3 regions of the Bacillus sp. z14 (2026) genome follow, and region 1 is predicted to be linked to each of the others. Evidence: predicted binding sites of a transcription regulator. Region 1 holds the regulator's gene; each other region holds the start of a gene.
What was found. Region 1 encodes Rex, which represses fermentation and respiration genes when NADH is low (regulators of the CRP and FNR family bind a similar motif). Its sites were predicted from a motif close to TTGTGAAATATTTCACAA; they were not measured.
Positions count from the first base shown of each region.

Region 2: a site for Rex is predicted at 4,781-4,798, ahead of qoxA (cytochrome aa3 quinol oxidase subunit II). Genes of this name have one in related genera too.
Region 3: a site for Rex is predicted at 5,741-5,758, ahead of pflB (formate C-acetyltransferase). Genes of this name have one in related genera too.

Region 1 is NZ_JBZFQK010000006.1:2,182-12,184, reverse strand. Features, by position in the region: gene groL (chaperonin GroEL) at 1-291, opposite strand, end outside; gene groES (co-chaperone GroES) at 349-633, opposite strand; gene AC4G3O_RS16525 (CPBP family intramembrane glutamic endopeptidase) at 934-1,665, shown strand; gene AC4G3O_RS16520 (YdiK family protein) at 1,662-1,874, shown strand; gene AC4G3O_RS16515 (redox-sensing transcriptional repressor Rex) at 1,911-2,570, opposite strand; gene AC4G3O_RS16510 (ABC-F family ATP-binding cassette domain-containing protein) at 3,210-5,132, shown strand; gene tsaD (tRNA (adenosine(37)-N6)-threonylcarbamoyltransferase complex transferase subunit TsaD) at 5,378-6,394, opposite strand; gene rimI (ribosomal protein S18-alanine N-acetyltransferase) at 6,391-6,843, opposite strand; gene tsaB (tRNA (adenosine(37)-N6)-threonylcarbamoyltransferase complex dimerization subunit type 1 TsaB) at 6,843-7,547, opposite strand; gene tsaE (tRNA (adenosine(37)-N6)-threonylcarbamoyltransferase complex ATPase subunit type 1 TsaE) at 7,547-8,005, opposite strand; rRNA gene rrf (5S ribosomal RNA) at 8,981-9,097, opposite strand; rRNA gene AC4G3O_RS16480 (23S ribosomal RNA) at 9,168-10,003, opposite strand, start outside.
Region 2 is NZ_JBZFQK010000004.1:143,725-153,727, reverse strand. Features, by position in the region: gene AC4G3O_RS14725 (CAP domain-containing protein) at 1-677, opposite strand, end outside; gene AC4G3O_RS14720 (nitroreductase family protein) at 1,342-1,992, opposite strand; gene AC4G3O_RS14715 (nucleoside deaminase) at 2,077-2,532, opposite strand; gene AC4G3O_RS14710 (cation diffusion facilitator family transporter) at 2,985-3,887, shown strand; gene AC4G3O_RS14705 (methyltransferase domain-containing protein) at 4,019-4,609, opposite strand; gene qoxA (cytochrome aa3 quinol oxidase subunit II) at 5,017-5,949, shown strand; gene qoxB (cytochrome aa3 quinol oxidase subunit I) at 5,983-7,929, shown strand; gene qoxC (cytochrome aa3 quinol oxidase subunit III) at 7,926-8,522, shown strand; gene qoxD (cytochrome aa3 quinol oxidase subunit IV) at 8,524-8,805, shown strand; gene AC4G3O_RS14680 (hypothetical protein) at 9,055-9,363, shown strand; gene AC4G3O_RS14675 (TetR/AcrR family transcriptional regulator) at 9,604-10,003, shown strand, end outside.
Region 3 is NZ_JBZFQK010000004.1:73,731-83,733, forward strand. Features, by position in the region: gene AC4G3O_RS14370 (amidohydrolase) at 1-764, opposite strand, end outside; gene AC4G3O_RS14375 (beta-class carbonic anhydrase) at 933-1,508, shown strand; gene AC4G3O_RS14380 (YczO family protein) at 2,096-2,311, opposite strand; gene menC (o-succinylbenzoate synthase) at 2,371-3,495, opposite strand; gene AC4G3O_RS14390 (M20/M25/M40 family metallo-hydrolase) at 3,644-5,284, shown strand; gene AC4G3O_RS14395 (hypothetical protein) at 5,376-5,534, shown strand; gene pflB (formate C-acetyltransferase) at 5,867-8,125, shown strand; gene pflA (pyruvate formate-lyase-activating protein) at 8,225-8,974, shown strand; gene AC4G3O_RS14410 (DUF2164 domain-containing protein) at 9,119-9,364, shown strand; gene AC4G3O_RS14415 (C40 family peptidase) at 9,552-10,003, opposite strand, start outside.

The DNA of each region.
Region 1 (10,003 bases):
AGCTTGGGCAAGAACTGTTGCAGTAGTTGTACCGTCACCAGCAATTTCATTTGTTTTGCTTGCTACTTCTGCAACCAATTTAGCACCCATGTTTTCAAACGCGTCTTCAAGCTCGATTTCTTTTGCGATTGTTACACCATCATTTGTGATAAGTGGGGAACCGAATTTCTTTTCAAGAACAACGTTACGTCCTTTTGGTCCAAGTGTAACTTTTACTGTATCAGCTAATGCATCTACCCCACGTAACATAGCGCGGCGAGCTTCTTCACTAAATTTAATATCTTTTGCCATACGTAAATTACCTCCTCGATTTTTTTGTTATGTCTTATTTTTTAATCGACATTTTCGTTAAGCAATAACGGCCAAAATGTCGCTTTCACGTAAAATTAAGTATTCTTTACCTTCGTATTTAATTTCTGTACCTGAATATTTAGAGAAGATAATATGATCGCCTTCAGATACTTCCAATCCTACTCGCTCACCATTCTCAAGGACACGGCCTGTTCCTACCGCTACAATTTTGCCTTCAGATGGTTTTTCTTTGGCAGTGTCTGGTAACACGATGCCGCTTGCAGTTTTTTCCTCTTGTGCGACAAGTTCAATCACAACGCGATCTCCTAGTGGCTTTAACAAGTAAAACTACCTCCTTAAAGTTATCTCCATTTTTATTAGCACTCATCATCGTTGAGTGCTAACACAATTTATAGTTTAAATAAAGAACCAATGATTTGCAAGTAATATTAGTTAAAATTTTTAAATTTTATCACCATTTATTTATCTTACCCAAATAAGGTCTAAATATCCTTTTTATTTCAGTTTGGTAGATGAAGAGAAGGAAAATGTTTCGCAATTGTAACTATGAGGTAAAAACGGTTAAAATTAAAGATATACGCAATCTAATATCTATATAAAAGATTAAGGGAGTTTTTCTATTTGAAAAAATATTACTGGTCAATTCTCATTACCTATATTGCCATGCAATTTTCTTCTATTCTTGGTATCCCAATTATGCTGGTTTTCTTATCGAACACGAATATCCCCGCGGAACGGATAGAAGTATTGGCTGCAGGGTATTGGATTGTTATAAGCTTTATTCTGGCTTCTATCATTACTCTAGTCCTACTGAGATATGAAAAAAATAATAGAAGCTTAGGCGATCAGGCAAGTGTGGGAGCTTCGATCGGCTGGGCAATTGGCGGAGTATTTCTTGCTTTGTTTTCACAATCTATAGCTGGTAATATCGAACGAATTATTGGTATTCCTACCGGGTCTGAAAATACACAGAATATACTCGGTCTCATTGAGGCAGTACCGCTTGTTATGGTAGTCAGTTCTGTACTTGGGCCATTTTTAGAAGAGATTGTCTTTAGGAAAATTATCTTTGGCACATTACACAAGCGATTGAATTTCTTCCTGAGCGCGTTAATCAGTTCACTGATCTTTGCCGTTGCTCACATGGAATTTGTACATATCCTGCTTTATACAGCAATGGGATTCACATTTGCTTATTTATATGTTAAAACAAAGAGAATCCTTGTTCCTATTTTTGCCCACATTACTATGAATACATTAGTTGTAATCGTACAATCACTTTACAAAGATGATATATTAAAAAATATGGAAGAGCTTAATAAAGTTCAAAGCTTTATCGGAGGTTTGTTATGAGACGTTCACCGTTGTATATGGCAACGACTTACTTAATTTTAGGTGCTATTTTTATATTTTTTGCTGTTCAAAATGTATCACGCAGCGGTTGGGATTTCTTTACCTATTTCCTGATCATACTGGCTACACTTGATGTTGGTTCAGGAATCCGCTTGGTGATGATTCATAAGCAAATAAAGAAAATGAAAAGTGAAAAACCAAAAGAATAACAAAAAAAATCTCGGAGGGAAAACCTTCGAGATTTTTTATTCTGTATCTTCCGTATTTCCGGATGGATAATGTTTAAGAAAATATACTAATGATTGCAATTCGACTGCAAGGTCAATATGATGGACACGAATGCTGTCTGGCACATTCAGACGTGCCGGCGTAAAGTTTAAAATAGCCTTAATGTTCGCAGCCACTAAACGATCTGTAATAGATTGGGCAACCTGTGATGGAACTGTTAAAATAGCTACACTAATATCTTGCTTTTCAAGTTTTTTCTCCAGTTCATCCATATGATAGAGCGGAACATCCCCTATAAGGGTTCCTACTTTATCAGGAGAAACATCAAACGCCATTTCAATCTTTGTATTATTATTTTTCATAAAATTATAATTTAAGAAAGCTGTACCTAGATTCCCGACTCCAATTAGAGCTACCTTTGTAATCTCATCTTGATCGAGAGTTTTTCTAAAGAAGGATAATAGATAATTAACATTGTAACCATACCCTTTTTTACCTAAAGCACCAAAGTACGAGAAATCTCTTCGTATAGTAGCTGAATCTACTTTAACAGCTTCACTTAGTTCTGCGGAAGAAACTCGTAGTTTTCCTGACGCGTGTAGATTTTGTATAAAACGATAATATAATGGAAGTCGTTTGGCTGTAGCCTGCGGTATTTTAGTATTTTCCTGCAAAATTAATTCCCTTCTCCCTATTCTTTCTTGTCAATCGTTACTCCATATATCAAAACTGCCTTTGATAATCCCGACTGGTTTTACCCCCCGGTTTTCCAATGAAAATAGTTTCCTTCAATAACCATTGATTTTTCGATTGCTTTGCACATAACATATAAGGTTAATCAAGTATTGCTGAAACAGCTGTTATTTCTTACTTTCGTTTTTAAGATTATACGAATAATTAATCTATTCATATTTTCAGCTTTTTTCCATATAAAATCAATATCTAATCCTTGGAGTGCCCGGGTACCACATAGAAATTATATCAGAAGTTTTCTTCACTACCATAATTCTAACTATCTTAGCTATGTATAATACGCCGCTTTTTTATCAATGATTCGTTAATTTTATATTCGAGCAAAATACTAGGACTAGCGGTTCTGATTGTTTCCAGGTTACCTCCGCGATACCAATCATATGGGATCTTTCCTGATTAATAAAGCACGTAAATTCACTGAAAGTTTATTCTCCTATTCCTATTCTATAATATTTCTATCATTTTTGGTAATTTTTGTGTGAGTATTCACAAATTTTCTATTAAGTTGCGGTGCTTATCAAGAGTAGGCTACACTTAAGGTATGTACTTCTTGAGGTGAGAATATGATTATTTTACAAGTTAATAATGTATCCAAATATTATGGAGCTGAAGCAATTTTATCTACTATTAAGCTCGAAGTTCAAACGAAAGACCGTATAGCACTTGTTGGCAGAAACGGTGCAGGAAAATCCACCCTGCTTAAGATCATTGCAGGTCACCTTTCACATGACAGTGGGGAGATCTATAAGCCAAAAGATGTTTCGATTGGATATTTGGCTCAAAATACCGGTCTCCAATCAGACCGCTCTATTTGGGATGAAATGATCTCTGTTTTTGAAGGCTTACAAAAACAAGAAGATGAATTGAGATTATTGGAAAAATCTATGGCTGATCCTTCTGTCTACAATGATGAACAAAAATATAACCGGGTATTAAAAGATTACGATCGTCTCCAGGAGCAATTTAAAAATTCTGGCGGTTACCAAATGGAAGCAGATGTACGTTCTGTCTTACACGGTCTGCGTTTCTCGGATTATGATTATACTACATCTATTAATTCCTTAAGCGGCGGCCAAAAAACCAGGCTTGCACTAGGTAAATTATTATTAACGAAACCTGATTTACTGATTCTAGACGAGCCGACCAACCATCTTGATATCGATACATTAAGCTGGCTCGAAGGCTATCTTCAATCTTACCCTGGCGCTATCCTAATTGTTTCCCATGATCGTTATTTCCTTGATAAGGTTGTCCATCAAGTAATGGAGCTTTCCCGAACATCAATTAAGAAATATACAGGGAATTACAGCAGATACTTAGAGCAAAAGGCAGAGGAATACGAACGTAATGCAAAGCTTTATGAAAAACAGCAGGATGAGATTGCAAAATTAAAAGATTTTGTCCAAAGAAACATGGCCAGAGCATCTACAACTAAACGAGCCCAGAGCCGGCAAAAGGCCCTGCAGCGTATGGAAGTAATGGATCGGCCCTTGGGCGATGAAAAATCAGCTAATTTTACCTTTGAGATTGAAAAGCAAAGTGGTAATGAAGTTCTTCAGGCAAATGATTTGTCTATTGGATATGAAGCACCTGTTGCCAGCCACTTGAACTTTAGAATCACTAGAGGAGAAAGCATTGCACTGATTGGTCCTAATGGGGTAGGGAAATCTACTTTATTAAAAACATTGATTAACAGAATTCCGGCTTTGCATGGAGATTTTCAGCTCGGTGCCAATGTGACACTCGGATATTATGATCAAGAGCAGGCTAATCTATCGTCCAACAAAACTGTGCTAAATGAGTTATGGGATGACTTCCCTAACCAACCTGAAAAGGATATCCGATCCATATTAGGAAACTTTCTATTCAGCGGAGACGATGTAATGAAAACTGTCTCTACCTTGAGCGGTGGTGAAAAAGCACGGCTGGCTCTTTCAAAATTAATGATGCAAAAAGCCAACCTTTTAATTTTAGATGAGCCGACCAACCACTTGGATTTGGACAGTAAATTAGTGCTTGAAAATGCACTGGTTGATTATTCAGGCACTCTCCTCTTTGTATCCCATGACCGTTACTTTATCAATCGAATTGCCGATAAAGTATTGGAAATGAAAGCAGATGGTACAATTGAATACTTGGGAGATTATGACTACTATATTCAGAAAAAACAAGAACAAGCGGAACTCGCTGAACTGGAAAAACCAGCGGATTCTATCTCCAACAATCGCCCTGTTTCAGATAAAACTACTTATCAGGAGGACAAGGAGCTTAAAAAGAAAGAGCGCCAACGCCAAAGACGTATCGCAGAAATTGAAACTACCATTGAAGAACTTGATACACGGATATCCGATTTAAATACACAATTATGTGATCCGGAAATCTATCAGGACCATGAGAAATCATTGGAAATCCAGACAACTCTTACAGCAACTGAAGAAGAATTGGAAGCATTAATGGAAGAGTGGACTTCTCTACAAGACGAATAAATCAAGATAAAAAACCAAGTTAGGGATGGCTTGGTTTTTATCAACATTTTTATCCACATTAAAAAAGTTATAAAATAAGGTTTATTTTGATTTTTCCACATTATCCACAGATTTCAAATCTTTTATCCACAGAATCTGTTGATAACACGTAGTTATCCACAATTATTCGAGTGCTTTTACTTTTCAATCAATTTTTTTACCAATAAAATAAGAGGATTACTTAATACAAGTAACCCTCTTATTTTTTATTCCAATATCAATCCTGGATTTGCATTCAAGTCCATGGCAGCTCGTTTGCCTTTTTCAAAAGCAATACTACCTGCTGCAGCAATCATTGCTGCATTATCTGTACATAAATAAAGTGGAGGTATAATCAATTCTACTTCCTTTTTGTCTATAAAAGCTTCTTCTAATTTAGTTCTTAATCCTTTATTGGCAGCAACCCCACCGGCTAACAGTACTTGTTTCACCTGGAACTCATCTGCTGCTTTTACGGTTTTAGTTACTAAGACATCAATTACACTTTCCTGAAAGCTGCAAGCCAGATCCTCAGGAGTTATCACTTTACCTTTTTGGTTGGCATTATGCAATGTATTTATAACAGCCGATTTTAATCCACTGAAACTGAAATCATATGAATCCTCTTCTAGCCATGCACGAGGCAGTTTAACTGTTGGCTGACCTTCATGCGCCAGTCGATCAATATGAGGGCCGCCCGGATAAGGTAGCTTTAGCGTACGAGCTACTTTATCATATGCTTCACCGGCTGCATCATCTCTTGTTTCCCCTATAACGTCAAAAGCTCCATGCTCCTTCATCAACACCAGCTCCGTATGGCCACCGGATACAACCAATGCAAGGAGGGGAAAAGAAAACTCAGTGAGAATTCTGTTTGCATATATATGCCCAGCTATATGATGTACATTAATAAGTGGAATTCCATGAGCAAAAGCCAATGCTTTTGCCGCATTTACGCCTATTAAGAGAGCTCCCACTAACCCAGGACCTTCAGTAACCGCAATTCCATCAAGATCATCCCAAGAGATTTCTGCTTTCTCCAATGCCTCTTCAACTACAAGGGTAATTGCTTCAACATGATGCCTTGAAGCAATTTCAGGAACGACTCCACCAAAACGTTTATGGCTCTCGATTTGAGAAGCTACAACATTTGAAAGAATTTCTCGGCCATTTTTTATTACTGCTGCTGCGGTTTCATCACAGCTGGTTTCTATACCTAATATGATTTGATTTTCTTTATTCACCATAATTCCACCCACATTACTAATGCATCTTCCATATTGTCTGTATAATAAAACTTTCTTATGCCACCGTCTTTAAAGCCCAATTTTCGATAGAGACTTTGAGCAGTTTGGTTTCCGATCCGTACCTCGAGAGTCATTCTTTTCACTCCCATGCTTTGTGCCTTGCCCAACATACGTACCATTAATTCTTCCCCGATTTTTTTGCCTCTCCATTCCGGCAATACGGCAATATTCGTGATATGGCCCTCATCGAGGATGAACCAAGTACCGCAATAACCAATTACTTTCCCCTGATCCTCTGCTACCAAATAATACGCATATTGATTGTTCATCAGCTCATTATAAAAAGCTTCTTTGCTCCATGGCAAAGTAAAAGAAGCATGCTCTACCTCAATCACACTATCAAGATCCTCTATAGTCATCTTACGAAATGTAATCGTCTGATTCATTACTCTTCCCTCTGTTTCTCTTGAGCTTCTAACCATTTCGCCTCAGCTTCTGCTAAACGTACGTAATTGGGGACAAAGGTGTGGATATCATCACCAGGCAGATTCATGCCATGCAATGCTAATTCACCCGGCCTGGCCTGATGCAACGATAAAGGTGCCATAATAGCCTTATCTCCAAGAATTTCTGTTAGGGCCTCGATATGAATAGGAACATCATTGCCTATGAATAGTATAGGTTGATTGAGTGATTTTAAATGCTCAGCCCACTCAATGGCCAACACATTCTGGTCTTCCTCCAATCTAACTAACTCTCCATTATCCCATTTAAAAAGACTTGTATAAATCTGTCCCCTTCTTGCATCAAACAGTGGACATACCAAACCATTGAAATATCTGCCATTCAGGGCAAGCGCCTCTAAACTTGATACGCCTGATAATTGAATGCCTAGACTCCAGGCCAAAGACTTGGCAATCGTTACGCCAATTCTTACGCCGGTATAAGAACCTGGCCCCTTTGCCACCACGATTTTATCAAGGTCTCCTGGCTTAAGCCCGCATTCCTTCAAAATTGCTTCTATGGAAGGCATCGCCCGTACTGAATGGTTTCGTTTTGTAAATGTTATTTGCTCTCCGATAATCCCTTTTTCATTAGCAACAGCCACTCCCAGGACATTCGTAGATGTATCAATTGCTAATACATTCATTAAAATATCTCCTCACATAGCTTTTCATAAAATTCACCTTTTGGTTCAGCTACAATTCTCCGTCTATCATTCCCATCATGATATAAATATAAGGTCAAAAGCTCTTCCGGCAATTGTCCTTTTATCAGATGAGCCCACTCGACGATCGTAATTCCTTCACCTTCAAAATATTCTTCAAACCCGAAATCTTCCTCTTCATTTTCAATTCGATAAACATCCATGTGATAAAGTGGAAATTTCCCTTTATATTCTTTCATAATGGTAAAGGTCGGGCTATTTACATTTCTTGTTACACCAATTGCTTTAGCAATTCCCTTGCTAAATGTTGTTTTGCCTGCACCTAGGTCTCCCTCAAGCGCAATTACAGATCCGGGAATCAGGCGACTTCCAATTTCCTCTGCCAGCTTCCTGGTCTCTTCTTCACTATTACAAATTCTCATATATTCGGTCACAGTCATTCACCATGCTTTATATTTTATTATTAAAGTTTACATTATTTTAGTGTGTAAATCCAATTTCGTTTTTTTAGGTTAGCGCAAGGTTAGAAATATGAATTTGGTAATGGAATATCTGACTCTTTACGTATAGATTTATTGCTTGAGATGAGGTCTTGGCTACTACAGATTTGCTGTATACTTCGCATAGCTTTAATACAGTGTGACACGGCTTCGGTACGACTACGCCGACCTTTAAGGTCCTTGCCTTGGGATAGATCACCGCGGGGCATAGGTCGGGCATAGGTGCCTCATAGGCGGAGCATAGTTGCTTTGCTACACACTTCACCCACCTTTCAACAACCTTTACCCTGGTATACGTCGGGCATAGGTGTTCCATAGGTGGAACATAGCTGCTTCCCTCCATACTTCACCCACCTTTCAACCACCTTTACCCCGGTATAGATCGGGCATAGGTGCCTCATAGGTGGAGCATAGCTGCTTTCCTACATACTTCGCCTACCTTTCAACCACCTTTACCCCGGTATAGGTCGGGCATAGGTGATCCATAGGTGGAACATAGCTGCTTTCCTCCATACTTTACCCACCTTTCAACCACCTTTACCCCAGTATAGGTCGGGCATAGGTGCCTCATAGGTGGAGCATAGCTGCTTTCCTACACACTTCACCTACCTTTTAACCACCTTTGCCCGGGTATAGGTCGGGCATAGGTGTCCCATAGGTGGAACATAGCTGCTTTCCTCCACACTTCGCCTACCTTTCAACCAATCTTTGCCCGGGCTAAGTGCAGTATAGGTGATGGTAGACCCAGAATAGCGCACCTTTCCCATACCTTATTCACGTCTTTAAGATATTCCATTGACTGTGGATTGATCCCGACTCCTCACTCCTCCAGCTCCAACAAGTATCCAAAATCCTCCTTGCTCCCTAAAAAACCGCACAAAAAAACCAGCTCATCAACTGAACTGGTTTCTGATTGCCCGGCAACGTCCTACTCTCACAGGGACTCGCGTCCCAACTACCATCGGCGCTGAAGAGCTTAACTTCCGTGTTCGGAATGGGAACGGGTGTGGCCTCTTCGCCATCATTACCGGACTATTTGGTTAGAAAGAAATCATTCCTTCAAAACTGGATAATGTAAGTTTGGCAAGTATGCTTGATTCATTTGGTTAAGTCCTCGAACGATTAGTATCCGTCAGCTCCATGTGTCACCACACTTCCACCTCGGACCTATCAACCTGATCATCTTTCAGGGTTCTTACTAGCTTGCGCTATGGGAAATCTCATCTCGAGGGGGGCTTCATGCTTAGATGCTTTCAGCACTTATCCCGTCCGCACGTAGCTACCCAGCTATGCTCTTGGCAGAACAACTGGTACACCAGCGGTGCGTCCATCCCGGTCCTCTCGTACTAAGGACAGCTCCTCTCAAATTTCCTGCGCCCACGACGGATAGGGACCGAACTGTCTCACGACGTTCTGAACCCAGCTCGCGTACCGCTTTAATGGGCGAACAGCCCAACCCTTGGGACCGACTACAGCCCCAGGATGCGATGAGCCGACATCGAGGTGCCAAACCTCCCCGTCGATGTGGACTCTTGGGGGAGATAAGCCTGTTATCCCCGGGGTAGCTTTTATCCGTTGAGCGATGGCCCTTCCATGCGGAACCACCGGATCACTAAGCCCGACTTTCGTCCCTGCTCGACTTGTAGGTCTCGCAGTCAAGCTCCCTTGTGCCTTTACACTCTGCGAATGATTTCCAACCATTCTGAGGGAACCTTTGGGCGCCTCCGTTACTCTTTAGGAGGCGACCGCCCCAGTCAAACTGCCCACCTGACACTGTCTCCCACCCCGATCAGGGGTGCGGGTTAGAATGTCAATACAGCCAGGGTAGTATCCCACCGATGCCTCCACCGAAGCTGGCGCTCCGGCTTCAAAGGCTCCTACCTATCCTGTACAAGCTGTACCAAAATTCAATATCAGGCTGCAGTAAAGCTCCACGGG
Region 2 (10,003 bases), on a different contig from region 1:
CCTATAAACATTTGTGTCCAGTAGTTGCCGTTCTCCACATAACCAATTCCGATATGTGTATAGCTGGAGCTTAAGATATTTTTTCTATGACCGTCACTATTCATCCACGCATTTACTACTTCTTCTGGCGTGCGTTGACCCATAGCAATATTTTCAGCTGCCGCTCTATAAGAAATGCCAAATTGTTTCATCATATCAAATGGAGATCCGTAAGTTGGGCTTGTATGACTGAAATAGTTATTCTTCTGCATATCCTCTGATTTGATACGCGCTACTTTACTTAGCTCTGTATCTAGTGTTAAAGGTTTTAAGCCTTGTTTTTCACGTTCCGCGTTAGTAAGTTCTAGTACTTCCTGCTCATATGCACTTACTTCATAATCGTTTGATTCTGTATCATTGGAATCAGAATTATCTTCTTCCACAGTTGGAGCATCCGTACTTGGTTTATTTTGTTCCACGGCATTGTTTGAACCAGAATCCGTATCCTGACTTGGTTTATCAATAGTTGGAAGTTGAACAGATCCCCATGGGAATTTAATAATGCCTCCGCTGATCATCACTTTATATGAAGTTGTTGTATTCGGTTTAGAAGATACACTGGCTGCCTCCGCTCCTGTTATAGCTGTAATGGAAAGCGCTGCGGCTGCTGCAATTGTAACGATAAGTTTATGTTTCATTGGTAAATCTCCTCCTGTCATGATATTTGTTTAATCGACAAAGACATCGTAACATGAGTTTTTTGTAACATTTGAACCATAAACTACCAGACACCTTGAGATAGGATAATAGTCACCCTTTTCACATAGTGCACATCTAACTTAATATATTGATATATCAACAGTCCTGCTTAACTCTCTCTTTTTTCCAAATTCAGGATATCAAGTCCCTCTTTTTGTAAAATCCCCACTTTTATCCTATAAAATAGTTATTGACAGGTATTTAATAATTGAGGATTCATTACTGATACTACAGGTATGTTACAAGCATTGCAGTTATTTTTAAATAATGTTGAGTATACCCGTATTGCAGGCATGGTATGGGGAATTTAAATAGAGGAGGTTTCCTATACAGTACTTTTATAAAACAGATGGAGAAAACAAATTGTTTTCTCCATCTCTGTTCTTCTGAATATAGCAGGGTAATTTCTATATAGCAGACATCTCGTAAGCGACACCATAAACTTTACAATCAAATCCTTAAAGGTTAACTAACTACTTTAAAGAGTATTGACAGTTACTTAAATATACATGAGACTGTCGCAGAAAATCCCTTTATCATAGTCAATAGAAAAGGAGCAGGTTGTTACCTGCCCCTACCATATCACATTCATTCGTGACCTCTTTATTTCCATTCGATAACTTTGTCTACTGCAAGACGCATAGTCGGAAATCCATTATCAGCCGCCTTACCCATGGTCATAATCATGACCGGAGCATATCGTTCTTGATCCAATCCAAACACATCATTAATACGGGTTTTATCGAATCCCGCAATAGGATTGGTATCATATCCGTGAGCACGAGCCACGAGCATCAATTGCATGGCTACATGGCCACAGTCGGTCATGACAATATCTCTGCGATCCTGTTCAGTTAGTGAAGCAATCCATCCTAAAACACCTTCAAGCTGGCGTTCTTTATATTCAGCAGGCATATACCCAAGCTCTACATTTGCGCTATAAATCTCATCAGCTTTTAATGTATTGTGCAAGTCGCCAAAAATTGCAATCGTCACCGCTGATGTATCAATTTTTTTATGATTGGTCGGTGAGGCAATGTCCATCAATTTTGCTTTTGCCTCATCGCTTTCTATAACAAGAAAATACCAAGGCTGTAGATTCGTTGAAGATGGTGCGCTTGTTGCTTCACTGAATATTGCTGTCATCTCTTCATGACTGATCTTAACCATGGGATCGTAACTTTTGATGGAACGGCGTCCCATTAAGATTTTTTTGAAATCATTAGTTGGGATAACATGAGAACTATTGGACATGTTTATTCTCCTTTATGATTAGATTGGACTGGACGGTATTACATCAGGCTTGGATTAAAAAAATTATTCACTTTCCTATCACTATTAATATATAACTCTATTCTCGATTGCTTGATAGGCCTTGAATAATGCCTTACATTCTTCATGATCAACTCGCTGTAAATCATATGAACGCTTCCCATCAATCATTTTATAAAAGACATCATCTCTAAACCCTATTTTATCTGTATCCAATCGATCACATCCATAATAAACAGTCGTGATACCTGCCCAAAGGATGGCCCCTAAGCACATAGGACAAGGCTCAGCCGTTGTATAAAGCTCTGCTCCGGATAGGTCATAATGATTTTCATGACGGCATGCTTCCTTAATCGCAACTATTTCTCCATGCATCGTTGGATCCAGCTCCTTAACCACCATATTATGGCCCTTTCCAATGATTTTCCCATCCTTGACAATGACAGCTCCGAAAGGTCCGCCATGCCCTTGTTTAATTCCTTCATACGCTTCTTCAACAGCGGCTTTCATAAATGGATTCATAGCCTTATTACCCCCGATATTGGATTTATCAACAGGATGCTTTATCTTGGGTGTAGACTCCTAATTCAAATCTATTGTATTACTTGACGGTTAGTCAATATTCCCGTTAGACTTTGCTCAAAATCCTCAATTGCTTTATCACGCCATTTTTGTTCAGATGGATAAAACATTTCCAAATAACGATTTTTAATCTTTTACTCAGTCCATTTACTATCTGATCCTTGCACGTATAATCAGTTCTCATCAACTGGCAACCATTCATTATCAAACGCAGGGATGGCACTCACGTCATTCATCAAAGATTTGAAAATGAATTGCATCAGCGTGAATTAATCGGGAAATAAAAAACAAAAGTATTCCAAATGATTAATTAATTGGAATGCTCTTTTTTATGGATTTATTCTATACTAATAAGTAATGGTGAATTCAATAAAAAACTTGAGGTGACCTTTTTGGAGAAACAAAAATACAGGGACCTTAAATTAGGTGAACGCGGAGCAATCCTAAGCATTGCTGCATACGTATTTCTTTCCATATTAAAGCTGATTGTTGGATATATAAGTGAGTCTGAAGCATTACGTGCAGATGGGCTGAACAATATAACTGACATCATTGCCTCAGTAGCTGTATTAATTGGTTTAAAAGTTTCCCAGCGGCCTCCCGATAGCGATCATGCATATGGGCACTGGAAAAGTGAGTCGATTGCCTCTCTCCTATCTTCTTTTATCATGATGACAGTAGGTATCCAAGTTCTAACGGATGGATTCCAATCCATTTTAAGCAGGGAAAAAAATATACCTGATATAACGGCAGCATACACGGCGATTTTTTCCGCCCTCGTCATGTACTTCGTCTATCGCTATAATATAAAGCTAGCAAAAAGAATCAACAGCCATTCCGTTAAAGCTGCTGCCAAAGACAATATTTCTGATGCGTATGTCAGTATTGGAGCAGCAATTGGCATATTCGGCTCCCAGCTAAATATGCCTTTCCTCGATACAATTACTGCCATACTCGTAGGGTTATTGATTTGCAAAACAGCCTGGGATATTTTTAGAGAAGCATCCCATTACTTATCAGATGGTTTTGATGAGTCTAAGATTAAAATCTATCAAAATTCCATTGACCAAATAGAAGGGGTTAAAGGAATTAAAAAAATTATGGGACGAAATTACGGAAATAATGAAGTCATTGATATCATTATTTTGGTAGACAACACGTTAAATATTAAAGAAGCCCATGATATTGCTACTCTTGTAGAAAAGGATTTAATGAAGGATCATGGAGTCTATCGTGTCCATGTTCATGTGGAACCATATGAAGAAAAAGCAGAAAAAAGGCCAGGCCCAAATTAATGATAGGTATCCGGCTGTTTGCCCTACAGAGCTACAAATTGGTTGTTATAATACTGAATCTACCACTACTCCATAAACCTTCTGATATTTTATACGAAAAAAGGCATTCCAATGGGAACGCCTTTTTCAATTTAATAAGCTAGCCGGTAGATCAGTATTCTCTCAAACGGATTCGTTTCATTTAGAACAATCTCTTTGTGTAGTTCAAACACAGATTGATTTTCAAGAAAATATATATAATCCTCAGATGGATAATATAATATTAGGTGTACCTCGCGATATGTTTCTTCAACGGACAACAGAATGTTCGTTAGAACCTGGCGGAATATTTGTATCGTAAAAGGATTAAAGAAATAGAACCTATTATCAGTTGGTTGAATTTGAAACTCCTCTGCCAGACAACAGTGAAATTGAATTCGGTCTTTCCCCTTGTAATTATAGTTCTTGAGATTTTCCTCAGCTTCATTAATAAATTGTTCATTCATTTCTACCCCACTTACAAACGCCCCTGTCTTGTAATGAAGAAAGAAATTTAGTCTCCCCTTTCCGCATCCAAAATCGACCATATGATCATCCCTATTAAGGTCATACTCATCCAATAACTTTTCTAAAATCCAATACGGAGTCGGCTCATATCGGTGATAATGCATAGAATTATAAAATCCAGTTTGATTACCGACTGTTTTTATATGTAATAACTCATCATAATCTTTTTCGTTCATTGTATAACTCCGTTTCACTTATCTAGATTACTCATAAGTTTAAGCCTTTTTGATACTGATCGAAACCCTTTTTCTATATAATAGGCGTTTTCAGATTTCACATCCTAGTATTCACATAAAAATGCTACTTTAAAGTGACAATTTTACAATAAATTCTAAGAATATAATTAATTGTTAATTTGTTCACAACTTTGTCAAAATTGAAGATTTCCATGTCTTCTTTTAGTTTCATATATTTGTAATTTTGAAATTCAGTTATTATATTGAAAATCAGGGGCTATGGAAAAAGGAAGAATTATACCTAAATAGCAGCAAGAAAGGGAAATTATAACTATCAAGGTGTGCAGATTTACTGAATTTCCCTTACATAGCTTGAATTTACTTATTACATTAGGAAGGGGAAAAATATGAATAAAAAATGGGCACTTTTGAGTTCCATGATGGCGTCTATTCTTATGTTAGCGGGATGTGACTGGGTTGTATTCGACACAAATGGTCCTGTCGCAAAAACACAATCCAATGCCATTCTTTTCTCAATGGCTTTAATGGCAGCTGTTGTGCTTGTAGTATATGTACTTTTTATCGTTATTTTATATAAATACCGAGCATCCAAAGCTCCAAAAGATTACGAGCCTCCACATATGGAAGGCAGCAAGGCGCTTGAAATAACATGGACAGTCATACCAATTATTATTGTAGCCGTTTTAGCTGTAGTCACAGTTAAAACTACATTTGAAGTAGAAGGAAAGCCAAAAGGCTATGAAGATCAAAAACCATTGGTTATCTACGCAGCTTCTTCAAACTGGAAATGGCATTTCAGTTATCCAGAGCAAGGTATTGAGACGGTTAACTATGTAAACATTCCAACTAATAGAGTAGTAGAATTCCGTCTATATTCTTATGGACCAATTACAAGCTTCTGGATTCCACAGCTCGGTGGTCAAAAATACGCCATGAGTGACATGGTAACAAAATTAAATTTTGTAGCTGAAACACCAGCTTCCATGATGGGAAGAAATGCAAACTTCAGTGGTGAAGGCTACGCCCATATGGATTTTGAAGCACTGTCTATGACTCCAGATGATTTCGAAGAATGGGTTAGTGATGTAAAAGCAAATGAAGATAAGTTAACAGAAGAAAAATTTGAAAAACTGCTTGATACAGCACACGTCGGCAGACAATCATATTCTTCTACTCACTTGGATTTCAGCCCTCCACCGGAAGGACATCATCATGGTTCTGAACCATCTCCATCAAACGAGAGCGATGAAGCAGACAACACGTTTGATGAAGATACAGAAAAAGGTAATTCCGAGCACGAGAATCATTCAAATCATTAAAATTAAAGCTTTCATAAGAAAGGAGTTACAACCTTGGATTGGGATAAATTTATAGTACATGGTGGCCCGTTAATCTATGGCGCAATGGTAAGTATTGTCGCTGTATCGCTGGCTATCGTTATCGGCCTGACTTATTTTAAGAAATGGCGCTGGCTTAAAGATGAATGGCTTACCACTGTTGATCATAAACGTATTGGGGTCATGTATATTCTCTGTGCTTTAGTTATGTTATTCCGCGGCGGTGTTGATGGTTTATTAATGCGTGGACAGTTAGCTAAGCCTGAAAACGGACTGCTTGATGCACAGCATTATAACGAAATCTTTACAACGCATGGCGTGGTTATGATTTTATTTATGGCAATGCCATTTATCATTGGATTAATGAATATTGTTGTGCCTCTTCAAATTGGGGCGCGTGACGTTGCTTTCCCTTATTTAAATGCTATCAGCTTCTGGTTATTCTTTGCCGGAGCAATGCTATTTAATATCTCGTTCGTTATTGGTGGATCACCGGATGCCGGATGGTCAGCCTACTTCCCGCTTGCAGGTATAGAATTCAGCCCTACTGTGGGGAATAACTACTACAGTATTGCGATTCAGATTGCCGGTATTGGGACGCTGCTAACGGGTGTTAATTTTATCGTTACAATTTTAAAAATGAGAGCACCTGGTATGACTCTATGGAAAATGCCAATGTTCACATGGTCTATTTTAATCACTAGCATCATTATCGTTTTTGCTTTCCCTGTTTTAACAGTAGCTCTTGCCTTAATGATGTTTGACCGTTTGTTTGGTACACAATTTTTCACTATGCAAGATGGCGGAATGGATATGCTTTGGGCTAACCTGTTCTGGGTATGGGGCCATCCTGAAGTATATATCGTTATTCTTCCTGCCTTTGGTATATTCAGTGAGGTTATTTCAACATTCGCGAGAAAAAATCTGTATGGATACAAATCAATGGTGTTCAGTATGCTTGCCATCTCTGCCCTATCCTTTACTGTATGGGTTCACCATTTCTATACGATGGGTCAAGGTGCCATGGCAAACAGCTTCTTCTCGATTACTACGATGTTAATCGCTGTACCTACAGGAGTTAAGATATTTAACTGGCTCCTTACGATGTATAAAGGAAAAATTGAAATTACCACGCCAATGCTGTATGCCCTGGCATTCATACCAATCTTCACCTTTGGTGGAGTCACAGGGGTTATGCTAGCGATGGCAAGTGCGGATTATCAATATCATAATACAATGTTCTTGGTAGCCCATTTCCACTATGTTTTAATACCGGGTACAGTGTTTGGGGTACTGGCGGGTATGTATTTCTGGTTCCCTAAAATCTTTGGATTCAAATTAGACGAGAAATTAGGAAAAATCGCATTCTGGATTATTTCTATTTCATTCAATGTCACATTCCTGCCTCTATTCGCATTGGGACTTAAAGGGATGAACCGAAGAATGTATACGTACTCTGAAGAAACTGGGTATGGACCATTGAACCTTATCGCATCATTAGGTGCTGTAGGTTTAGCAATTGGATTCATCGTTCTCGTTTATAGCTTCTACTGGAGCTTCCGTTATGCTCCAAGACTAAAAGGAGACTCAGATCCATGGGGTGGCCGTACATTGGAATGGGCAACGAAAACACCTGTTCCAGCCTATAACTTTGCCATTACTCCTGAAGTGGATTCTGTAGATTCCTGGTGGGATCACAAAAAAGGTACACATAATCTGTTCACACGAAAAATCGAAGAAATACACATGCCTAGCAGTGACTTTAAACCGTTTCTAATGGCAGTGGCCTTCTTCTTCTGGGGATTCTTTATGGTATTTAGTATGTGGATTCCAGCCATTATCGCTGCGGTTCCAATTATCTATTTGATGTTTGTACGTTCCTTCAATGATGATCATGGGTTCCATATATCTGTGAAAGAAATTGAAGAAGAAGAAAGAAAATTGCGAGGTGAGACAGAATGAAATTAGATGCCTCTCAACCATTGGAATATAGTACTGAACAAAATCAGCTTAAGATACTGGGCTTCTGGATTTTCCTTGGAGCAGAGATCGTATTATTCGCTACACTGTTTACTGTCTACTTTGTACTGGAAAATCGTACAGGTGATGGGCCTTCCGGGAGCGATATCTTCGCTCTTGGTGGGGTTTTAGCTGAAACCTTTATTCTTTTGGCAAGTAGTTTTACGATTGGGATCGCGATTCACGCTATGCGGATGGGCATGAAAAAAGCAATGATGGTTATGTTCTCGATTACGCTTGTCCTTGGATTAGCCTTCCTAGGCATTGAAATTTATGAGTTCTTCCATTATGTACACGAAGGAGCTTCCATCCAAACAAGCGGCTTCACTTCTGCATTACTTACATTGCTTGGAACACACGGAGCCCACGTAACCGGAGGAATTCTATGGGGAATCGCTATTCTGATTCAAGTGAGCAGACGCGGAATTAATCACCTTACTGCCAATAAAGCATTTATTTTTTCACTGTACTGGCACTTCCTGGACGTTGTTTGGATTTTCATCTTCAGCTTCGTCTACCTGAAAGGACTGATGTAAAATGGCTAAGTTATTCCCTAAAGAGCATATCATAGGATTTTTATCATCCATCGCTCTAACAGTGGCAGCATTATTAGTTCTTTTCCTGGAGATATCATTTGGATTTAAAATGGCTATTTTGCTTATCACAGCTGGCTTACAAGCAAGTTTGCAGATATTCCTGTTCATGCATATTAATGAATCCAAGGAAAGAAGAACACTCTATACCAATATCCTTTATGCATTATTTGTAGCCCTAGTTACCATCTTCGGTTCCATGTTCGTCTTGCTTTGGGATTGGTAAAAATCGATACAGCTATACGAAACGGACAGCGAGTTCTAGTCGCTGTCCGTTTTTCTTATTATGAGTTTGCCAAAGTAAGAGCTCCTATGCCTACCATTCCCCTCATTCTGTTCGTCCCTTAATCCTATATAATAGATATTTCTCTATTACTCAAATTACCTGCATACCATACACATGCTTCTATAAACTACCATGTATTCATTTTAAAAATTCTTTTATGATGGAACTATATGAACCAGGAGTGATTGTATGAAAATATCTCTAATAAACAAGGATGGCATTATAAAAGAGGTCAAGCTTGGCTTCAGTTGGACTACTCTCTTTTTTGGAATATTCCCTGCTTTATTTCGCAAAGACTATAAATGGGCGATTATTATGCTTGGTATATCCATCACAATCAATCTTTTTCTATTTGGATTAGGCGCATTGCTAACAAGCGGCGTTTTCGCCTTTATCTATAATAAAATCTATATTAAAAACCTAATTACAAACGGCTATCGCCCTGTTTATGCTGCCGATCGAGAAATATTAATCAAGAAACAGCTATTAGCTGCTTAAAGTTATTGGTCCCTTAGCCTTAAGGGACCATTTCTATTACAACCCCATCTACTCATCTCTTTTCATTGGAAGAACCAATTTATAACCTCAACCACCCTTTCTAATCTATCTACTCTCGAAAAAATATACCTGCAACGAATGATTGACATAAAATACAGCCATCTTATAGAATGAAACAGTCACTCATTTATATAGACCAGTCATTATACTTGAAAAGAGGGATTTCATGTGAGTGCAAAAATGGACTCGCGTCAAAAAATTTTAGAGGCTGCTACTCGCCTTTTCAACATACAGGGATATCATGCAACAGGCTTAAATCAAATTCTGAAGGAAAGCGGTGCCCCTAAAGGGTCTTTATATTATCACTTCCCTGATGGTAAAGAACAACTGGCCGTAGAAGCAGTCAATAAAATGGCCGTTCAAATTGAAAATGATATTAAGCTGGCCATGAATCAGTATGATCATACCTTAGAGGCATTCCAATATCATATTGAAAAAATCGCTCAACATTTCAATAAAAATGACCTTTTTGAAGGTTTACCAATTGGATTATTGGCAGCGGAAACTTCCTTAATGAGCGAACCTTTACGCAAAGCGTGCAAGGCAGCATTTGAAGGCTGGGAAACACTTTATTATGATA
Region 3 (10,003 bases), on a different contig from region 1:
ATGTTCAGGTCTTCATTTGATTGAGCCCTGGCATCAATTCCAAACAAAGCAGTACCTGGTATAACATTTAAATTTTCATTACCTGTTTCGAATCTGGTGATTTTGATGGAATGTGGTTTCATCGGCGACAGTTTAATTTGTTGAAGCAGCTGATGCATCATAATTAGGACATCTATTGAACTTGTCCCTAAGTGAGGCCGCGCTCCATGTGCATCTTCTCCAATGATTTTTCCTGAAAGATGGTAGGTTGCCCCATGATTGATCGCAGGAGCTGCCATGCCAAGAGGCAGCTCTTCTATTGGACGAAGATGGAGACCGTATAAATAATCAACGTCATCTACAATTCCAAGATTCGTTACAGCCTTGGCACCTTCACCCGTTTCTTCTGCCGGCTGAAAGATAAATCGAACTGTTCCTTTTTCTTTTTCAGTCTCAGTCAATTCTTTGAGCATCAAGGCTACACCCAAAACGATTGACATGTGCGCATCATGTCCGCATGAATGATTAGCTCTAAAGGTTCCATCACATTCCTGCCAAAGGGCATCCATATCCGCTCGTAAAGCAATGACTGGCTTGCCGGAGCCTATTTCAGCAGCTAAACCGGGAAATGAGGGGAAAGCGTTACACTTAACCCCTTCTTCGATTAATCGCTTTTCAATAAAGGCTGCAGTTTCATGCTCTTTCCAGCTTATCTCAGGATGTGAGTGTAAATATTCAAAAATGGAATGTATATAGGGTTCAAGTTGCCTAAGTTTTGTCTTCAAAGTATATGGATCCTTTCATTAGTTGTCCGGCAATACTGTTTAGTAACCTGTTATGATAGTGTACGCATCTTTTGTTGAAAGTTTCCTTCGGATGAAATTGTATATTATTTCAACTATTATAAATACTTAGGTACAATGGATTTAAGGCTGTATGAAGGGGAGAAATAAATGAATACATTAGATGAAATTCTTGCTTATAATCGTGAATTTGTAAACAAGGAAGAATACTTGCCATATGAGACCACTAAATTTCCCGATAAAAAAATGGTTATAGTAAGCTGTATGGACACCAGGCTGGTTGAGTTGTTACCAAAGGCCATGAATATTGCTAACGGAGATGTCAAAATTATAAAGACTGCCGGGGCAATCGTAAATCATCCATTTGGCGGTGTGATGCGTTCCATCATTGTGGCAATTCATGCATTGGGAGCAAGAGAAGTATTTATTGTAGGCCATGAGGATTGCGGTATGGCTGCCATGGATCCAAATCAATTGATTGGACAAATGACTGATAATGGAGTACCTAATGAGACCTTTTCTACTTTGGAGCATGTAGGAATAGATGTGAAGCAGTGGGTTAAGGGCTTCTCTAATGTCCATGAAAGCGTAACGGAAAGTGTTAATCTGGTTAAGAATCATCCGTTAATGCCTGCATATATACCAGTAACGGGAATGGTTATTCATCCATCGACCGGGGAATTATCTGTTGTCGTCAATGGATATGAAAAAGTGAAATCGGAATAAGTTTATTAATGAATGACGTGGGGACACGTCATTTTTTGATTAAAGGGACTGCGACATATTAAAGAATAGTTAGTATTAGACATTTGTTGAAGTCCTTTAACGATAGGGACTAAATACGACGAGTTACATTAATATGTAATTTAAAAACTCGTCAATCATGAATCCGCATCGAATAGGTGCTGCGTAAACATGAATAGCGGGTTTTTTATTTAAATCTGCACTAATCCATCTAGTTTTTCAACTAGATTATCAAGTTCATTAAAGCTATGAGAAATACCGGTTATTAGCTGGTTTTGCTCTTTGATATTAGCGAGAATCTCCTGTGAGGATGCAGAACTTTCCTGTGTAAAGCTGGATATTCGGATAATCTCTGTTGCAATCCTTTGAGATTTGGCTGTAAGCGGATTGAGTATGTTTTGAACTTTATTGGCCTACTTAGAACCCCCCTTGTATAAGAAATATAGAGGGTCTTGGATGACTTTTTGAGGAATATTTTTGAATTTAATTACGGTGTTTTCAGAGGGATATTAGCTAGGGGATTTTTGGAAAGGCGAAATAAATAAGAGCCAGATAAACTGGCTCCATGCTTACTGTTTTTCGGGCTCGTATTTCTTTTCGCTGGAAGAAGTGCTCTTCGTAGCAGTCTTATCTTTTTCTTCAAGATTTTCTTCTCGTAAATCTTCGATAGGAATGGTGTCTACATGCTGTTCATCTTCAAATCTATCGAGCATATGCTCTTTGTCAGTCATTGAGTTTTCAGGATTGTCCATTTTTTTCTTCGATAATGGTTTTTCCTTTGTCATGTGTATTCACTCCCATTGTTCGTTTCTTATTCTATACCCCTATAGAATAAGAATACACATTATTTGGAAGTGAAGGACTCTTTGTGAGTTGAGTAATGGGCTAGCCATTTTCGATTAACTTCAAAACCCATTCCGGCTTGTTCAGGAACTTGAATGACACCGTTCTCGACAATCACGCTAGGGGACGTGATATCTTGCTCCCAATAATGGCTGGAGCTCGAAATGTCACCAGGCAGATTAACCTGTGGCATGGAAGCCAGTGCAATCGTATGGGCTCGGCTAATTCCAGATTCAAGCATACCGCCGCACCAAACGGAAATATTATTGGCTTCACAAAGATGAAGAATTTTAATGGCTTCTGATAAACCGCCGACTCGTCCAATTTTCAAATTAATCACTTTGCAGCTACCCAGAGCAATTGCTTGTTTGGCGTTCTCGAATGATTGAATGCTTTCATCCAGGCATACCGGTGTTGTGATATGTTGCTGAAGAATGGCATGCTCATAAAAATCGTCAAAACGAAGCGGCTGTTCAATCATCATTAAATCAAATTCATCCAGCGCTTTTAGGAGGTCCATATCTGCTAAACAATAGGCTGAATTTGCATCAGCCATAATGGGTAAGTGTGGGTATCTCCTACGAACTGTCCGAATAAGAGAGATGTCCTGACCGGGTTTGATTTTAAGCTTAATTCTCTTATATCCCTGCTCAAGGCTATGATCAATCAGGCGAAATAAATGTTCATCTGAGGTCTGCAGTCCAATACTAACTCCTGTTTCAATCTCATTTTTAGTTCCACCTAAAGCTCTCGATAAGGATTTATTATTTTTCTTCGCATATAAATCCCAAATTGCGCCTTCGAGAGCCGATTTAGCCATTGGATTTTTGCGAACGGGAGAAAAAAGATGCTGAAGTTCATCCGGATGATAGATTGGCTGCTGGATGAGTTTGGGGATTAAAAAATCTTTCATAATATGTGCAGCAGTTTGGAGTGTTTCCTCCGTATACCAAGGTTCTCGGAAGGCAACACATTCACCCCACCCAACCATACCGTCGCAATCAACCATTTCAATAATAATCATTTCTCTATCCTTCAAGCTTCCAAAGCTAGTAGTAAAGGAATTCTTTAGTTCCATTGAAATATAGTGGAGAGTAATCTCTTTAATATTGATAGAAATATCCATTGTAACCGCTCCTTTAATTGTAAGAATACCGTAACATATCTAATTAGCAACGGCAAAATAGAGAGCTATACTATTAATATTTAACTGAATATTCGACCAAATACTGCTATAATTTTAGAAAAAGATAGAAAAAGTGGGGGGATAAGGTATGGGTCATTGGAATACAAAGGAAGGGATTTTGGAGTTATTATACCGCCTTGTAAAAGTGCCAAGTGTAACGGGAACAAGAGGTGAGTTGCGTATGGAGGACGAAATTTCTGCGATCCTTAAGGAAATGCCTTATTTTCAAAATTACCCCGATCAAATATACAGAAAAGAAATTACAGGAGATCTATTAAATCGAAAAGCAGTTGCTGCGTTTTATCAAGGTAGTAAAACGAGTAAAAAAACAATTATACTTTTAAGCCATTATGATGTAGTTGGGGTTGAAGATTACGGACGCCTTGCACCGCTCGCTTTTTCACCATTGGAATGTACAAGTGCAATGGCAGAGGAAAACCTTTCAGTTGATGCCGAGCAGGATTTGAAGTCTGGAGAGTGGATCTTTGGAAGAGGAATTATGGATATGAAAGCCGGACTTGCTATTCAGATGGCTTTACTATCAGAAGCTGCCGAACATGGCAATTTGAAACATAACCTATTATTTTTAGCTACACCGGATGAAGAGAGATATTCGGCCGGAATGTTTGCGGGAGTTGAGTTGATTAAGGGACTCAAGGACCAATATCAACTGGATTTGGAAGTGGCCATTTGCTCGGAGCCGAGTTTTGGTGCATATCCAGGAGACCGTACAAAATATTTTTATACAGGATCTGTGGGTAAGTTATTGCCCTTAATTTTTTGTGTAGGAACTGAAACACATGTGGGCGAACCGCTTGAGGGCATGAATGCCGCCTGGATGGCAGGTGTGATAGCGGAAAGACTGGAGTTATCCTTAGCCTTTTTAGAACAAGAACGCGGGGAACAGAATCCTCTGCCTACGATCTTAAAATTAATGGATCTAAAAGAAGCATATAATGTCCAAACGCCAACTGCAGCATATGTACTAGCTAATATCCTTACGCTAAAGCAAAATCCGGAAGAAGTCATAAACAAGCTGAAAGATATTGGCGAAGAAAGCAGCAGGTATATAGAAGGACGGTTATCAAATATTTATGATTTACTTGGGTATGGAAGACATGGTTCAAGAAAACCTAACCTTAAGCCCAGTGTATATACTTATCAAGAGTTATTTGATAAAGGCTGTAGAGAATATGGCCATATGTTTATGAAAGAAATAAACGCAAAGATTGCATTGCTCGAACAGGACGCAGGCATGAATATGGCCAAATTAACAGCTGAAATTGCAGATGTAGTGGCAGCGTTTTTCAAATCAGAGGCCCCTTTTTATATGATCATGCTCGCTCCACCTTATTATCCACACGTTTATTTGGAAGATGATGAAAGGGATCAGAAAGCAAAAGGTATAGTAGAGCACTGCGTTAGGATCGCTAAAGAGAAATTTAATGAAGAAATAAAGATCATGTCTTATTTTCCAGGGCTTTCCGATGTAAGCTATTGCCGTTTACGTGATCGTGATTTAGTGATGCCGGTGTTAGAAAATGAAATGCCTCTATACGGGAAGGGGTATAATCTTCCGCTTTCTATTATTGGGGAATTGGATATACCAGCCGTAAATATCGGTCCATATGGTAAGGACGCACACAAACGTACAGAAAGGCTGCATATTCCATTTTCCACTGAGGTTGTTCCCAAATTGCTTAAACAAGTGGTCTATGGCTGCCAATAATGATGTTCTTTTTGTACTATATTGCCTCAACTTACCTGCCATAATTCTCGCCTTTCTGTAGAAAATGATAATAAGGGAAGGAGGTAGGATTATGGCGAGAGGTAAAGGTTTTAATCATAAACGTAAAAGTCATCCTGGGAATTTTCCTCACCATGCTGAAACGGGTGGAAATCAGGAACAACATACAAACCACGAACAATATATTGTGACGAAGGAAGCCTTTAAAAATAGATCAGACGTGCATAAATGACAGAATTGTTATATAATGGTATCTATAAAGGCATCTGTATTTAAGAACAGATGCCTTTTATAGTACAGTTTAGCTTTCAGAGTGGATTTTACTATAACAGTTTTATTTACTGTCAAGGGTTCCTGATATTAGAATTATTCGAAAATAGAAAGAAAAGATTGATTTAACAACGTTGTTTTCGATTTCACCAGATTGTCATAATTTACATGTTCACTTTTTCACATATAATGTGTATTATAAGAGTATAGAAAGCTGTTATATAATTTAAAAAAGCTGAACATCTAGAAATTTGAAATAATATTCCTGAACGTAATATTAGGAGGTAAAATAAAATGGCAATGGTTATGGATAATGTAACTAAAAAAGATGCATGGAGAGGCTTTGCTGGAGGAGATTGGCAGAATGAAGTTAACACACGTGACTTCATTATGAAAAACATCACTCCATACACAGGAAACGATGAATTCTTAGAAGGCCCAACAGAAGCTACAAAAGAATTATGGAAGCAAGTAATGGAACTTACTAAACAAGAACGTGAAGCAGGCGGCGTCCTTGATCTTGATTCTAAAATTGTTTCTACTATTACATCACATGGTCCTGGATATTTAAATAAAGAACTTGAAACAATTGTTGGTTTCCAAACAGATAAACCATTCAAACGTTCTCTTCAACCATTCGGTGGTATCCGTATGGCGGTAGCTGCAGCTGAATCTTACGGATTCACAGTAGATGAAGAAGTGCAAAAAATCTTCACTGATTACCGCAAAACACATAACCAAGGTGTATTCGATGCTTATACGGATGAAATGAAGCTTGCTCGTAAGGCTGGTATCATCACTGGTCTTCCAGATGCATACGGACGCGGACGCATCATCGGTGACTACCGTCGTGTAGCATTATACGGTGTAGACTTCTTGATCGCTGAACGTAAGAAAGATTTGAAAAACTACGGATTAAGAACAATGTCCGAAGAAGTTATTCGTCAACGTGAAGAATTAAGCGAGCAAATCCGTGCTTTAGGTGAATTAAAACAATTAGCTGAGATTTATGGTTATGATATCTCTAAACCAGCTACAAATGCAAAAGAAGCAGTACAATGGTTATACTTTGCTTACCTTGCTGCAATTAAAGAACAAAACGGTGCAGCGATGTCACTAGGACGTACATCTTCCTTCCTTGATATTTATATCGAACGTGACCTTCGTGAAGGCACATTAACTGAACAAGAAGCACAAGAGATCATCGATCACTTTGTTATGAAGCTTCGTCTTGTAAAATTTGCTCGTACACCTGATTACAACCAATTGTTCAGTGGAGACCCTACTTGGGTAACAGAATCAATCGGTGGTATGGCATTAGACGGAAGAACACTTGTAACGAAAAACTCTTTCCGTTTCTTGCATACATTAACAAACCTTGGACCAGCTCCAGAACCAAACTTGACTGTATTATGGTCTACGAAGTTCCCAGAAGGGTTCAAACGTTTCTGTGCAAAAATGTCTATCCAAACAAGTGCGATTCAGTACGAAAACGATGACATCATGATCAGAGAATACGGCGATGACTACGGTATTGCTTGCTGTGTATCCGCAATGCGTATCGGTAAACAAATGCAATTCTTCGGAGCACGTGCAAACCTTGCAAAAGCATTGCTTTATGCAATCAACGGTGGGGTGGATGAAAAACTTAAAATTCAAGTTGGACCGAACTTCAAAGCAATTACTTCTGACGTGTTAGATTATGATGAAGTTATGGCTAACTTCGATAGCACAATGGAATGGCTTGCAGAGCTATACATCAATACATTGAATGTAATCCACTACATGCACGACAAGTATAGCTATGAGCGTATTGAAATGGCATTACATGATGTTGAAATCCTTCGCACAATGGCAGCGGGAATTGCTGGATTGTCTGTAGTAGCCGACGCATTAAGTGCGATTAAATATGCACAAGTTAAACCAATCCGTGATGAAAATGGTGTAGCAGTTGACTTTGAAATCATCGGTGATTTCCCTAAATACGGAAACAATGATGATCGCGTAGATAGCATGGCTGTTGAGCTTGTTCGTAACTTTATGACTAAATTGAAAAAGCATAAAACATACCGTAGCTCTGTGCACACACAATCCATTCTTACAATTACTTCTAACGTAGTATATGGTAAGAAAACTGGTAACACTCCAGATGGACGTCGCGCTGGCGAACCATTCGCACCAGGTGCGAACCCAATGCACGGACGTGATACAAAAGGTGCTCTAGCTTCTCTATCTTCTGTATCTAAGCTTCCATACGATTGCTCTTTAGACGGTATTTCTAACACATTCTCTATGGTGCCAAAAGCACTTGGACGTGAAGAAGAGCAACGTGAAGCGAACCTTGCTGCAATCTTGGATGGTTATGCTTCCAAGGAAGGTCACCACTTGAATATCAACGTATTCAATCGTGACACATTGCTAGCTGCTATGGAACATCCAGAAGAGTATCCACAATTAACAATCCGTGTATCTGGATACGCTGTTAACTTCATCAAGTTGACTCGTGAGCAACAAATTGACGTTATCAATCGTACGTTCCACGAAACTATGTAATATAGAAGTACTTGTTACTAGGAGGTCTCCCTGTATTAGCAGGGAGACTAACTTTTAACTTCTACTTGGATATTTTTAGAAAAGAAAGGATGGGATCTCATGACAACATATGGAAATATACATTCCGTTGAAACATGCGGCACAGTAGATGGCCCGGGGATCCGCTACATTGTCTTTACGCAAGGGTGTTTGTTGCGCTGCCAATATTGCCATAATGCCGATACGTGGTCAATTGGAACAGGCAAGCAAATGAGTCCTGAAGAAATCGTTAAAGATATTGAATTATATAAACCATTCATGGATGCATCAGGCGGGGGAGTTACCGTCAGCGGCGGAGAACCGCTATTGCAAATTCCTTTTATTATAGAACTGTTTAAATTATGTAAGGAAAGAGGAATTCACACGACCATTGATTCCTCAGCTGGCTGTTTTTCGAGATCACCAGAATTTTTAGAGCAATTCGATGAACTGCTTGAATATACAGACTTAATCCTACTGGATATTAAACACATAGATAGCAAACGCCATATTAAGCTAACTGGTAAACCGAATGAACATATTTTGGATTGCGCCCGTTATCTTTCTGACAAAGGACAACCGGTTTGGATTAGACACGTACTAGTTCCAACGGTTAATGACCAGGATGAATACTTGGAAAGAATGGGTCAATTCTTAGGTACACTTAATAATATTGAAAAGGTAGAAATCTTACCATATCATCAATTAGGTGTTTATAAATGGGAAACACTTGGCTACAAATATCCACTGGCGGGAATCCAATCTCCTAGTGATGAACAAGTAGAGCATGCCTACAAAATGCTAACCAAGTATATGAAAAAGCCAGCTTGAAAAGAGCATGAAATTAAATAATTAAAGGCCCAAACAATAGGTGTTACGCTTAAAAAAATAGTAGGAGAAACCACATGAGGTTTATATCCTACTATTTTTTTGTTATAAATGAAAGATAAAGTAAATTTCAAAGGAGGGGTACAATTGCTAATCAATTGGAAAGCAGAAGATAAAAGATGGATAATTGGTCAAATTCAACAATATTTTCAAAAAGAGCGTGATGAAGAGATTGGAGAACTGGCTGCTGAGAATATTTTGGAGTTTTTCACAGAAACGTTAGGACCTCATTTTTACAATGCTGGAGTGAAGGATGCAGGGAAACATGCTGAAGCATATGCTGCACGCTTGGAAGAAGACTTATACGCATTAATGCGACCAATAAAAAAATAGATGCTTTAAAAACCTTCCTGAAAAGAAAAGGAGAGATCAGAGTCTATAGTGAAATACCATCAAGTGAGATGCTGACTGGTTAAGACAGTATGCAAGCTATACTCGATGAAAAGGTCTACACTTTTTACAAGTGGGTAAAAAAAAGGCAAAATAAAAAGGCGAAGGATGTCCGCCTGGAAAATAGAGTTTATATTCTTTTAGCACCTACATAACGCTTCTTCCAATATGAAGAGCTTAATGAATCTATTTTTACACCTTTAGATACAGAGTGAATGACTTTGTTGCTGCCAATATAGATTGCTACATGGGAAACTCCTTTTCCAGAAGTATTAAAGAAAACTAAATCACCTTTTTTTAACTTAGATTTAGCGATCTTTTTCCCCTGTTTATACATACTGGTTGAGGTCCTTGGAAGTTTCTTTCCTGCCGCTTTTTTGTAGGTATACCCCACAAAACCAGAACAGTCAAATCCTTTAGGTGTTGTTCCGCCGTATCGATAAGGCGTTCCTACATATTTTTTCCCGGTTGAAACAACTTTGTTAGCTTTACTTGTCGAAATAGCGGCTGAGGCTTTAGATTCAAATGGTCCAAATGGCACAAGCGTGGATGACAGAAAAATAGCAAGAGCAATAATTATTT